DNA from 4 places in the Shewanella sp. LZH-2 genome. Region 1 is predicted to be linked to each of the others. Evidence: predicted binding sites of a transcription regulator. Region 1 holds the regulator's gene; each other region holds the start of a gene.

Region 1 (3,149 bases):
CCACCACCTTTTACATGGTCGTGGGCTTAGTTAAAAGCGATAAAGGCCATATCTTTATCGACGATGATGATTTAACCGCCGATCCTATGCATCTGCGTGCCCGCAAAGGTATTGGTTACCTACCACAGGAAGCGAGTATCTTTCGTAAATTAACCGTACACGACAACATCATGGCGGTACTGCAAACCCGTAAAGAGCTCAATAGTGACCAGCGCGAAGAAGCACTAGAGCAACTGCTAGAAGAGTTCCATATCACCCATATTCGTGACAGCCAAGGCATGTCCTTATCGGGCGGTGAACGTCGACGCGTCGAAATTGCCCGCGCCTTAGCGGCCAACCCCAAGTTTATTCTGCTTGATGAGCCCTTTGCGGGCGTTGATCCGATCTCCGTTATCGATATCAAGAAAATTATCGAGCAGCTTAAAAGCCGAGGCCTTGGTGTACTGATCACTGACCACAATGTGCGCGAGACCTTAGACGTCTGTGAACATGCTTACATTGTGAGTCACGGTAATCTTATTGCCGAGGGCACACCCGCAGAGATCTTAGACAATCAGCAAGTTAGGGCTGTGTACTTAGGTGAACAATTCAGGCTATAGTTACTAAAACAAAGCTAATAAGCCTTGAATTTGAGAGCGCTAGGCTCCATCCATATGATATCAAGCGACCTAAACTCACAATAATAACCTAGGGATCAGCGGTAACATGAAAGCGTCACTCCAGCTCAAACTGGGTCAACAGTTAACCATGACGCCACAACTTCAGCAGGCCATTCGCCTGCTGCAACTGTCGTCATTGGAACTGCAACAAGAAATCCAGCAAGCCTTAGACTCTAATCCTCTTCTCGAGCTGGAAGAGGAGCAATTTGACGCGCCTAGCGAACGTAAGCAAGATATCGCCGATACCGACTTTAGCGAAACGACTGCCCAGCCACAGGAACAAGATAATTCCACCGTGGACATTGCCGAGTCGCTGACCAAAGAATCTCTGCCCGAAGAGTTACCCATGGATACCACTTGGGATGAAGTCTTTACCGCATCGCCAAACTCAGGTTCTGGCGCCAGCCGTGAAGATGACATGCCCTTCCAAGGGGAAACTAGCGAGGGGTTGTACGAACATTTAGAATGGCAAAAAAACCTCACGCCCTTCTCTGAAACCGATTTAGCCATTGCCACCGCGATTATTGATGCCATCGACGATCAAGGTTATCTCACTCAAAGCACTGAAGATATCCTCGAAGCCATGGGCAATCCCGAGATTGAACTCGACGAAGTTGAAGCCGTGCTCAAGCGTATTCAACACTTCGACCCCGTTGGTGTCGCGGCAAGGGATTTAAGCGAATGTTTACTGATCCAGCTATCTCATTTTTCGCCTGATACCCCTCACATCGAAAACGCCCGCATGCTGATCAAAGATCATTTAGATCTGATCGCCGCTCGCGACTTTAGGCTGTTAATGCGTAAGACCAAACTGAAAGAGGACGAGTTAAGGGACAGTATTGCGCTGATCCAAACCTTGAACCCTCGTCCCGGTTTACTCATCACCCCTGTCGATGAAGAATATGTGATCCCCGATGTATCGGTGTCGAAGAAAAACGGCCGTTGGGTGGTCGAATTAAACCCTGACTGCATGCCAAAAATCAACGTAAATCAGCAATATGCAGCAATGGCCCGAAGTTCAAAAAATCAAGCTGATAGCCAATTTATTCGTGGCCATCTGCAAGAAGCCAAGTGGTTTATTAAAAGCCTTGAAAGCCGTAACGAAACACTGCTCAAGGTGGCAAACTGCATAGTGCAATACCAACAGGGTTTCTTCGAATACGGTGAAGAAGCCATGAAACCTATGGTCCTAAACGATATCGCCGAGGCGGTAGAGATGCATGAGTCCACCATTTCACGGGTGACCACACAAAAATACATGCATACCCCAAAAGGACTTTTTGAACTAAAATATTTCTTCTCAAGCCACGTCGGGACGGATGATGGCGGTGAGTGCTCATCCACAGCAATCAGAGCTTTCATTAAGAAACTGGTTGCAGCGGAAAACCAGAAAAAACCATTAAGCGACAGCAAGATGGCTCAACTTCTGGCAGAACAGGGAATTAACGTTGCGCGCAGAACCATTGCGAAGTACCGAGAAGCGATGCTTATTCCCCCTTCCAATCAGCGTAAAAGTTTATAGCCTATTGTGAGTATCGGAGGACGTTTCTATGCAAATAAACCTAAGTGGACACCATATCGAGATTACTGAATCGTTACGGGCATATGTTGAGGAAAAGTTTTCAAAACTTGAACGTCATTTCGAACAGATCAATAATGTGCACGTTGTGCTCAATGTTGAGAAAATGCAACAGATTGCCGAAGCGAGAATCAACCTCACCGGTGGTGAAGTCTTCGCGACTTCAGAGCATGCAGATATGTATGCTGCCATAGACGTCCTGATTGATAAACTTGATCGTCAGGTTATTAAACACAAAGAGAAGTTAACAAAACACTAGCAATGGAACTTCGTACCATACTGCGGCCGGAGTGCACAACCTGCGCCACTCCGGGCAGTAAGAAAAAGGTACTGGAACTCATCAGCGACTTAGCCGCTGCCCAGTACCCCACCCTCTCATCTCAAGAGATCTTCGAAAGCCTCGTGGCGCGCGAAAAGATGGGTAGCACAGGTATAGGTAACGGTATCGCCATTCCACATGGTCGATTAACCGATATAACACAACCCATAGCGATATTGATAAAATGTGAGGAGCCGATAGCCTTTGATGCTATCGATAAACAACCCGTCGATATTTTATTTGCACTACTCGTGCCTGCCGACCAATGTCAGCAGCACCTAAGTACCTTGTCATGCATGGCTGAAAAGCTCAGTGACAAGCAAATATTAAAACAATTGCGCAAGACGCATGATGAAACGGAACTCTATCAGGTAATCATTGGATGAAACTGGTCATAGTGTCAGGGCGTTCAGGCTCAGGCAAATCGGTCGCACTTAGAGTGCTTGAAGATCTCGGCTACTATTGTGTCGATAATTTGCCTTTGCCTTTGATTGGCAGTTTGCTTGAACAGCTCAAAGGCAGTAACGATCTCGTTGCTATCAGTGTTGACGTGCGCAATTTACCAGAGCAAGACAAAGTGCTGGTTAAACAG
Region 2 (3,149 bases), 650 kb from region 1:
TTGCTTTGATCTGCATCGGATTCACGCTTAGTATTCATGCTGTCTTTGTAGCGTAAATCGAGGGGAATACCGCCTAAAGACACATTGCTCCCGCCGGCATAAATGGGATCGAGTGTCATATCAGAACCTTTTTTGATCTGATTACCGGCACTCTTTTTCGCCTGAGTCGCTTCTTTCAACACGATAGTGATAATGTCACCGACTTTATGGGCACGAATATCCGAGTAAAGACTCGCCGCTTGGCTATCTTGGTAAATCGACCCCGTTGCAGCAATTTTAGTCGGTGGTGCTTCGGGATAAACTGGGGCATAGAAGGGATCATCCGCAATCGGCTTCTTTGGAGTTGAACTACATGCCGCCAGCAAGAGCGTACTAGCCAATAGTAGATATCTAGCCATGATCATGTGCCTCTATAGATTCTGATTCACATAAGCCAGCATCTGATCGACCGCCGAAATCACTTTGGAGTTCATCTCGTAGATCCGCTGACTTTCAATGAGGTTAACTAGCTCTTCGGTCACGTTCACGTTAGAGGTTTCTAACGCACCTTGACGAATCGCTCCCATACCATCAAGTGATGCAGTGCCTTGAATAGGCGTACCACTCGCACCAGTTTCGGTGTATAGGTTTTGTCCCATAGGATCTAAACCCGACGGGTTAATAAAGTCGGTCATACTGAGCTGCCCAACGACCTGGTTTTCCGCCGCACCTGGTGTTTTTACCGAAACTTCCCCTTCAGCAGAGACCGTAATACTGGTTGCATCCTCAGGAATAGTGATCGCAGGTTGCAACACATAACCCGAACCCGGTGTGACAATTTGCCCAGTATCATCTAAGGTAAATTGACCATTACGGGTATAAGCCGTAGTCCCATCGGGGAGCTGCACTTCGAAAAACCCAGGACCTTCAATCATCAAATCGAGCGAGTTATCCGTGGTCAGCATATTGCCTTGGGTAAACATTTTTTGGGTGGCTACCACCTTGGTACCCGCACCAATGTTCAAACCGTTTGGCAACTTAGTGTTAGAGGCGCTGATCCCACCCGCTTGGTTAACAGTTTGATAAAGTAAGTCTTCAAATACCGCGCGGCTTTTTTTATAGCCCACAGTACTGGCGTTAGCGACGTTGTTTGAAATCACCGCAATATCGGTTTGCTGTGCGTCTAAGCCAGTTTTACTAATCCATAACGCTGGATGCATAATTTATCTCCTAACTAATCCGCATTAATGAAGATGAAGCGCGGTCATTTTCTTCCGCGGTTTTCATCATCTTCACTTGCAATTCAAATTGTCGCTGTAGGTCGATTAAGGACACCATCTCATCTACGGGGTTGACGTTACTGCCCTCTACAGCACCACTTTCTACAAATACACTGGGATCGGCAGGCGCCGGATCACCGGATACCAAACGGAACAATCCATCCTCGCCGCGCATCATTTGTGCATTGCCAGGGTTTACTAACTTTAATCTTCCTACCTCTTCGACGACTTCTGTCGTCGCACCTTGAGGACGAACAGAGATAATCCCATCCTGTGAAATAGTGACCTTTTCAATTGGCAGCGGTAACACAATCGGTCCGGCATCACCCATCACGGGATTACCACGGTCGTTATGCAATAAACCTGTTGAGTCAAAACTGAGACTGCCAGAACGGGTATAAGCTTCACTACCATCCTGTGCTTGCACGGCAAACCAACCGTCACCTTTAATGGCAACGTCAAGATCGCGTCCAGTAGATTTAATCGGGCCCGAACGAAAATTGGCGGAGGGGGTTTCAACCATGGCAAAGACCCTTGTCGGCAATCCTTCACCAAAGGCTTGCATCGATCTGGCTTGCGCCATATCCGACTTAAATCCATCGGTATTTGCGTTGGCTAAGTTGTTGGCACGCAACGCCAACTCATTCATATTTTGCTTAGCGCCGCTCATGGAGATATAAAGGAATTTGTCCACAGACTGCTCCGTCAAAGTTTCAACCTGACAATAGCAAAGCAAGCATCATGCCAATAAAATAAGCAGCTAGTTAACTGATAAATTAGGAGATTTTAATAAACGAATGAATGCACAACAGAAAGAGGCTAAGTGTTGCCGCTTGCGGCAACACTTAGCAGAGGCAAGATTAACTTAACGAATTTGCAGAACAGTTTGTTGCAGAGTGTTATTCACTTCCAGCGTACGTGAGTTGGCTTGGAAGTTACGTTGTGCCGAAATCAAATCCACCAGCTCAGTCGTCAAGTCAATGTTAGATTGCTCTAACGCTGAAGAACTGAGACTACCAAACGTACCACTGTTAGGCTCACCAGCCAGCGCAGGACCTGACGATAAACTGGCTTTCCACGAGGTATTACCCACTTGTGTCAACCCTTGTTCGTTTGCAAAGCGAACTAAAGCAACGCGGGCTAATGGCACTGTTGAACCATTGGAGTAACTGGCAGTGATCAAACCATCTTCACCAATTTCGACATTGGTTAAACGTCCTACTGTGGTACCGTCCTGTGACAATTCAGTGGCGGCAAAGGGAGCTGAATATTGGGTTGGTGCATTAAATTTAATAGTCACGGCTTGAGTACCATCAGCACCAGGGCCTAACACACCAGCGCCGCCAACCCCTAGCGCTTCGGTGGCAACGACTGCCGGATCACTCCCAGTATACACACCGACAGAATTAAACTTCAGAACCGATCCCTTCCAGCCGCCAGCCGTTTGAGCTGTGCCAGAGGCATCGGGAGTGCCATCACCATTGGTGTCAGTCTGATATGTACCAGCAGGGCCAGAAATATCAACTTGTTTACCATCAATGGCATAGTATGCAACCCAGTTGTTTTCACCATTATATGAACCATTATTTGGCTTGACGAAATAGGTCGTCATGATATGTGGCTCACCCAGAGAGTCATAAATCGTCATGGATGTCACACTGTTATAGGTTTTGGAGTCTAAAGGATCAAAAGCAGCAGGATCGAGTGAACCTTCTTTTGCATTTAAATTCATCTGCAAAGTCACGTTTTCAGTTTGAACAGGGCTACCTGCAGTATCAGGAATTTGTACTGGCTTAGCTGTCGTTAAACTGACAGAGGTAGAGTTACCATCTTTATCTACTGGAAAGGTCTGCAAAAAATTCCCTGCTGAGTCAACCATATAATTATTTT
Region 3 (3,149 bases), 640 kb from region 1:
CCGACGAGCAAGCTGCAGACCATATCTTTAAAGGTCTACCTAACTTACTGTATTCTGGTAATAGCACATTATTAAGCAATTCAAATGGATAACGGTCACGAAACCATAAGGTTTCATTAGTGGTCATGGCATCAATAACTTCAGCTCGTAAAGCTCGTTCCGTGGGTTTCATCGAATGCTTTACCACATCGGATAACGAAGGAAGGTTATATTTGCCCATCAATGGCGCGAGACGACTACGTACGAGGTATTGTTTATTTTCACCTAGCACGATGCCGCTATGTTGTTCTAAGAACAACCTAAATTGATTATATTCTGCTTCAGCGAGTGATTTATCAGGCACATTCACGTCCTAGATCCTATAGCAAGCACCAAAATAAGTGCACAACAATCATGTAATAAGGGCTAGATTATAGCGTAAAGCTCAACTAGGCACTAACCCACACTCTCACTACAAACTTAAATGCTTGTTCACTGCCGCAGCTAATTCGTCAGGGTTAAATTTTGCGATAAAGTCATTGGCACCAACCTTTTGTACCATGGCTTGGTTAAAGACACCGCTTAATGAGGTGTGCAGTACCACCTTGATATTTTTAAGCTTAGGATCATCACGGATCTCAGCCGTTAAGGTATAACCATCCATTTCGGGCATCTCAATATCGGAGATAATGAGTGGAATTTCATCGGCAACGTTATTCATTTCACTTGCAATGGCCTTGAGCTTATCAAGTGCCTCACGACCATCTTTTGCCGTGTCAATTTGTAAATTTAACGACTCTAACGACCGAATAATTTGCTTGCGTGCCACCGCAGAATCATCAATCACCATAATATGGTAATGCTGACTTCTATCGAGAGTAAGTTGCTCATTAACCTCTTCACTAATAGCCGTTTTGACAGGTGAGATTTCATCTAAAATCTTTTCAACATCCAAGATTTCAACCAACTCACCTTCAATCTCGGTAACCGCGGTTAAATAGGAATAACGCCCAGCACCTTGCGGTGGCGGCATAATAGCTTCCCAGTTCATGTTGATAATACGTTCAACAGAACTAACCAAGAACCCCTGCACACTACGGTTATATTCCGAAATGATGATAAAGCAATTTTCAGTGCTCGCTAACGGACGCCCTCCCGTTGCCGCACTCAGATCGATAACAGAAATAGTTGTGCCGCGAATATGGGCAACTCCTTTGACGTAAGGATTGAGTTTAGGCAATGTTGTTAATGGCGGGCATTGCAAAACCTCTTTCACTTTAAATACGTTTATCCCAAACCGTTGACGACCATTTAACTTAAATAGCAATAGTTCTAGCCGGTTTTGACCTACGAGTTGGGTTCGTTTGTTGACTGAATCAAGAATACTCGACATAACTCTGCCTTGTTGTTCTGTTTATGTACGGCCCTAAAACTCGTTTGAGTATAGGCATATTAATTGCTTACGTCTTGTTATCGATAAACATAGTTGAAACTAAGTCAAACTTCTGACACCAAAAATCTAAGAAAGAAGCATTGAACAGTTTCACGCTTGATAAAAGTATAGGTGTATTCTGGCGTTACAAGCTAGTCTCTTCATTATGAAAGTAAATTTAGTCTATTTTTTGAGTATTTTCGCACTTTTTCTATCCACGACAGCTAAGGCTGAACCCGTGATACCTAGCGTATCGGCGATATCCGAATTAGCTAAAGCCCTTATTAATGAAAAGATTGCTGTACCTGCAAATGCGAAAGTCGACATTAATCCACAAACGGTCGATAACCGAATGCTGCCAGCACAGTGCACATCACCAATAAGGGTCGAATTAGCTTCAGAACGCGAAATTAGCCGTAATAACACCATAAAAGTCAGTTGTGATACCCCCGATCTCGCCTACCCTTGGCAGATTTTTATGTCTGTTAGAGTAGACATTCTTTTTCCTGTTGTGGTCGCAACCGAAACCTTAGCGCCAGGTGAATTAATCAGTCCTTCACAGGTCGAGATCCGCTATGTTGACCAAAATAGTTTGCGTGGTATGCAATTTAGCGATACTAATCAGCTTACAGGCGTTAGAGTTAAACGCCGAGTCGCGAAAAATTATCCTATTTTTGCGAACAACCTTTGCTTTGTCTGTAAAAATGACACAGTGTCGATTTATGTGCGTTCAAATAACTTCGTACTAAAAACTGTGGGAGAGGCGCTGCAAGATGGTAATATCGGCGACCAAATTCGAATCAAAAATAGCAGTTCTAACAAAGAGCTAGATGCCATAATTACGGAGATTGGCGAAGTAGAAGTTAGAATGTAAAATAAGCTAAAGCTTTTCGATAAGCTGCCGATACCCCAGTTAAGAAATCCGTATACATGACGCTGGAGCCTAAAATGGCAATTGATATTAGCAAATTTAACGCCGGAGCGGCCGCACAAGTCCGTTCAAACAGCACTAAACAAAGCAGCGAAAGCGAGAAAACCTCTCAGGTAGCGGCTAAATCAACTCAACTAAAAGGTGACTCTGTTGTCATTACGGCTCAAGCTCAACAGTTACAAGGAGCTCAAACCAAAATGGCCAGCCTACCTGAAGTCGACCAAAAGAAAGTGGCCGAAATAAAACAAGCCATTGCCGAAGGTCGTTATAAAATTGATCCCGAAAAGTTGGCTGCAAATATTGCCAGCTTCGAAGCAGAATTAAATGAGCTTAATAAAGAGTAACTATGACAGAAATAGCTAAACTGGTAGATCAACAACACGCCCATTTGGCTGTTCTTAAACAAATTATTCTTAAGGAAAAAGGCGCTTTGGTTGACCAAAACGCCGATTTGCTTTTGTCGCTTGCTGAGCAAAAATCAACATGTCTACAAGCCCTTAAAGCAAATGATGACTTGCTGGCTAGTCACAGCGATAAAGCCTTACTCACGGAGCAAGTTGAGCTATCCGATAAAATGGCAGTGGTTAAAGAGGCTCTCGCGGAATGCAAAGATCTCAACGCGCAAAATGCTAGTTTGATCGAGATGAATCTTGCAAGCCTAAACCGCTTTGCTCAAGCCTTGCAGGCGAGCCGAAATGCCACCACGCTGACGTATAACGATAAAGGTAAAACCTCAACAATCTCAAGCTTAGGCAATGATCTAAAAGCGTAAGGTGTTATAAGTACAAACGGATTTCAAACAAAAAC
Region 4 (3,149 bases), 670 kb from region 1:
TAATGGTGTGCCGTTAGACGGCCTCGGCGCGTTATCTACCGAACAGCAGGCGCCAAGACACAGTAACGCCATCAACCCACTTTCTCGCCGTGCGATCACTGAACCACTCGATGTGGGCGTACGCGCCATCAATGCCATGCTAACTGTTGGCAAGGGACAACGTATGGGCTTGTTTGCGGGCTCCGGTGTGGGTAAGAGTGTGCTGTTAGGTATGATGACCCGAGGTACAACGGCCGATATTATTGTGGTGGGGTTAGTGGGGGAGCGTGGCCGCGAAGTTAAAGAATTTATTGAAGAAATCCTAGGTGAAAAGGGTAGAGCGCGTTCTGTTGTGGTGGCGGCACCCGCCGATACTTCACCGCTGATGCGCCTTCGCGCCTGTGAAACCTCGACTCGTATCGCTGAATATTTTCGTGATTTAGGCTATAACGTATTGTTATTAATGGATAGTCTGACTCGTTACGCCCAAGCGCAGCGTGAGATTGCCTTGGCTGTCGGTGAACCTCCAGCCACTAAAGGCTATCCACCGTCGGTATTTGCTAAATTGCCGCGTCTGGTTGAACGGGCGGGTAATGGCGGGCCAGGACAAGGTTCTATCACCGCATTTTATACTGTGCTGACCGAGGGTGATGATCAACAGGACCCAATTGCTGATGCTTCTCGGGCGATCCTCGATGGTCATATTGTGCTGTCACGATCGCTTGCTGATTCTGGGCACTATCCTGCCATTGATATTGAGGCTTCTATTAGCCGTGTGGCACCTATGGTGATTTCCAATGAACATCTTGAGGCCATGCGCCGCGTCAAGCAAACCTATTCCCTTTATCAGCAGAATAAGGATCTGATTTCGATTGGCGCTTATGCACAAGGAAGCGATCCTCGTATTGATAATGCGATACGTCTACAACCTGCAATGAACGCTTTTCTGCGGCAAACCATGCGTGATGCCTTTAGTTTTGCTGATAGCCAAATGATGCTCGGGCAACTCGCTGCGCAATGTAAATAATTGAGGCCGTTATGGCGAATGCCGATCCCCTATTACTCGTATTAAAGTTAGCCCTCGATGCTGAGGAACAGGCTGCGCTGCTGCTAAAGTCGGCACAACTTGAGTGCCAAAAGCGCCAAAATCAGCTTGATGCGCTAAATAACTATCGCTTGGATTATATGAAGCAGATGCAGTCGCAGCAGGGGCAGGCCATCAGTGCGAGTCATTATCACCAATTCCATCGTTTTATTCGGCAAATCGATGAGGCTATTGCTCAGCAAAATCGTGTTGTAGCCGATGGTGAAAAGCAGAAACACTACCGTCAGCAGCACTGGCTAGAAAAACAAAAAAAACGTAAGGCTGTAGAACTACTGTTAGAAAATAAAGAGAAAAAGCGCCAAGCCATTGAGCTCAAAAAAGAGCAAAAAATGACGGATGAATTTGCTTCGCAGCAATTTTTCCGTCGTAAGAAGTAATTAACCAACCCGACAGTCAATAATACTCGAATTTTTAATATCCATTTGTTGGCATTTTATTTGCTTGATTTATGCCAGATATAGTCAAAGCCGTATAAATTGACGTTTGCCCACGCTCTTTTTCCTCTGGGCAGATGTTTAGGAGCTTTTATGCAACAAATGAACAATATCCTATTAGTATCTAGTGCGAAAAATGGTACTGGCTCAAGTAAAATATTGGGGCAAGATGCTAATAGTGAAGACTTTTCTGCCGCTTTGGCTTCAGTGGCATCTATTAGATCACCCTCGACTAACACCAATGTTTCTCCAGATGTTTCTGCCAAATCGGCAAAACAGAAAACAGATATTGATGATACTAGTGCAGATGATGAAGCTGATATTAGCTTGATTTTTGCTCAAATAGGCATGGCAAACGAGATGAAAAAAGCGGCCGCTCCGAGCGACTCTTTGCCGCTTGAAGCTCAATTAACGACAGAAGATGCCGCTAGCATCTTAGCTCCTGCAACAGAGGATGGCGCTTTACCAACGGAAGAGACTATCAAGCCAACTTTTTTAGATGAGCTAGCGAAATTTGCTCAGTCAAATGAAGTTACCTTAACGAATGATACATTAGATGCACAAGTTTTAGAGCAAACGGGTACATTTGTTTTTCAACAAGAACGAGCATCTGCACTTCCAGAAGATATTATAAATAAACAAAATCAGTCAATTAATACAGTAGGTTTGATTGCAACGGCGAATACTGAAACTGTGGATAAGACTGGCGCTTCGACCGATGATACCCTTATAGATGATGCATCAATGCTTGCAGAGATGCGAACTGAAAAATGGGTTAAACCGCCAGAAACCCCCATTTTACCGATTGAAGGGGAATCTATCTCTGAAGCTAACAAGTTAGAGACGAAAGAGGTTGAACTAAGCAATAAGTCGATAAATCTGTCGCTCCCATCAACAGATAAAACGACTGCGCCAACGGTTGGACAGTCACCGTCAGTCAATACAGCTAATGTGTCAGTTACCGATGCTGATGCCGTGATATTAAACTCTACGACTAAAGAGCTTAATGCCTTAGGTGCGGTTTCGGTTGAGCCTAATGCTATTGACGACAATCCTTCACGCGCCGAAATTTCGGCAGGATTATTGTTAAAAGATGCCAAGTTAGCCGTCACACTGGATTCGCGGCAAGAAAACGCCTTATCTTCGCTCGATACTGGCCATGAAGAATCTGTTACAGAATTTAAGCCTGCTGATTTTAAAGCGGTATCGATACAACACTCTTTAGCTAACCAGCAAATTCAACGCCAAGAGATACCACAGGTTCATCTTTCCTTACGTCAAGGCGTTGAAAACCAAAATCAGATGCAGGAAATGATCCAGCGCTTTTCTCCTGTGATGAAACAGCAGCTTGTCACTATGGTTAGCCAAGGTATTCAACAGGCGGAAATTCGCCTAGATCCACCCGAACTTGGACACATGATAGTGAAAATACAAGTTCATGGTGAGCAGACGCAAGTGCAATTCCATGTTGCTCAGGCACAGACCCGCGATGTGGTTGAGCAAGCGATTCCTCGTTTACGTGAATTATTACAAGAACAAGGCATGCAGCTCGCTGACAGTCATGTCTCTCAAGGTGACCAAGGACAACGCCGTGAGGGAGGATTTGCAGACAGTGGCGGTTCAAGTGGTGG

What was found. Region 1 encodes sigma-54, which starts transcription at its own class of promoters, with help from an activator protein. Its sites were predicted from a motif close to GTTGGCACGNNNNTNGNNT; they were not measured.
Region 2: the regulator sigma-54 is predicted to act here: its motif matches at 1,990-2,008, upstream of flgF (flagellar basal-body rod protein FlgF).
Region 3: the regulator sigma-54 is predicted to act here: its motif matches at 1,423-1,441, upstream of flgA (flagellar basal body P-ring formation chaperone FlgA).
Region 4: the regulator sigma-54 is predicted to act here: its motif matches at 1,509-1,527, upstream of JM642_RS06655 (flagellar hook-length control protein FliK).

What each region holds. Positions count from the first base shown of each region.
Region 1 is NZ_CP069350.1:797,018-800,166, reverse strand. Features, by position in the region: gene lptB (LPS export ABC transporter ATP-binding protein) at 1-599, shown strand, start outside; gene JM642_RS03655 (RNA polymerase factor sigma-54) at 706-2,181, shown strand; gene hpf (ribosome hibernation promoting factor) at 2,210-2,497, shown strand; gene ptsN (PTS IIA-like nitrogen regulatory protein PtsN) at 2,500-2,943, shown strand; gene rapZ (RNase adapter RapZ) at 2,940-3,149, shown strand, end outside.
Region 2 is NZ_CP069350.1:1,445,799-1,448,947, reverse strand. Features, by position in the region: gene flgH (flagellar basal body L-ring protein FlgH) at 1-398, opposite strand, end outside; gene flgG (flagellar basal-body rod protein FlgG) at 411-1,199, opposite strand; gene flgF (flagellar basal-body rod protein FlgF) at 1,210-1,953, opposite strand; gene flgE (flagellar hook protein FlgE) at 2,125-3,149, opposite strand, start outside.
Region 3 is NZ_CP069350.1:1,439,982-1,443,130, reverse strand. Features, by position in the region: gene JM642_RS06520 (protein-glutamate O-methyltransferase CheR) at 1-349, opposite strand, end outside; gene JM642_RS06515 (chemotaxis protein CheV) at 452-1,372, opposite strand; gene flgA (flagellar basal body P-ring formation chaperone FlgA) at 1,578-2,285, shown strand; gene flgM (flagellar biosynthesis anti-sigma factor FlgM) at 2,360-2,686, shown strand; gene JM642_RS06500 (flagellar protein FlgN) at 2,689-3,114, shown strand.
Region 4 is NZ_CP069350.1:1,468,146-1,471,294, forward strand. Features, by position in the region: gene fliI (flagellar protein export ATPase FliI) at 1-1,006, shown strand, start outside; gene fliJ (flagellar export protein FliJ) at 1,018-1,461, shown strand; gene JM642_RS06655 (flagellar hook-length control protein FliK) at 1,612-3,149, shown strand, end outside.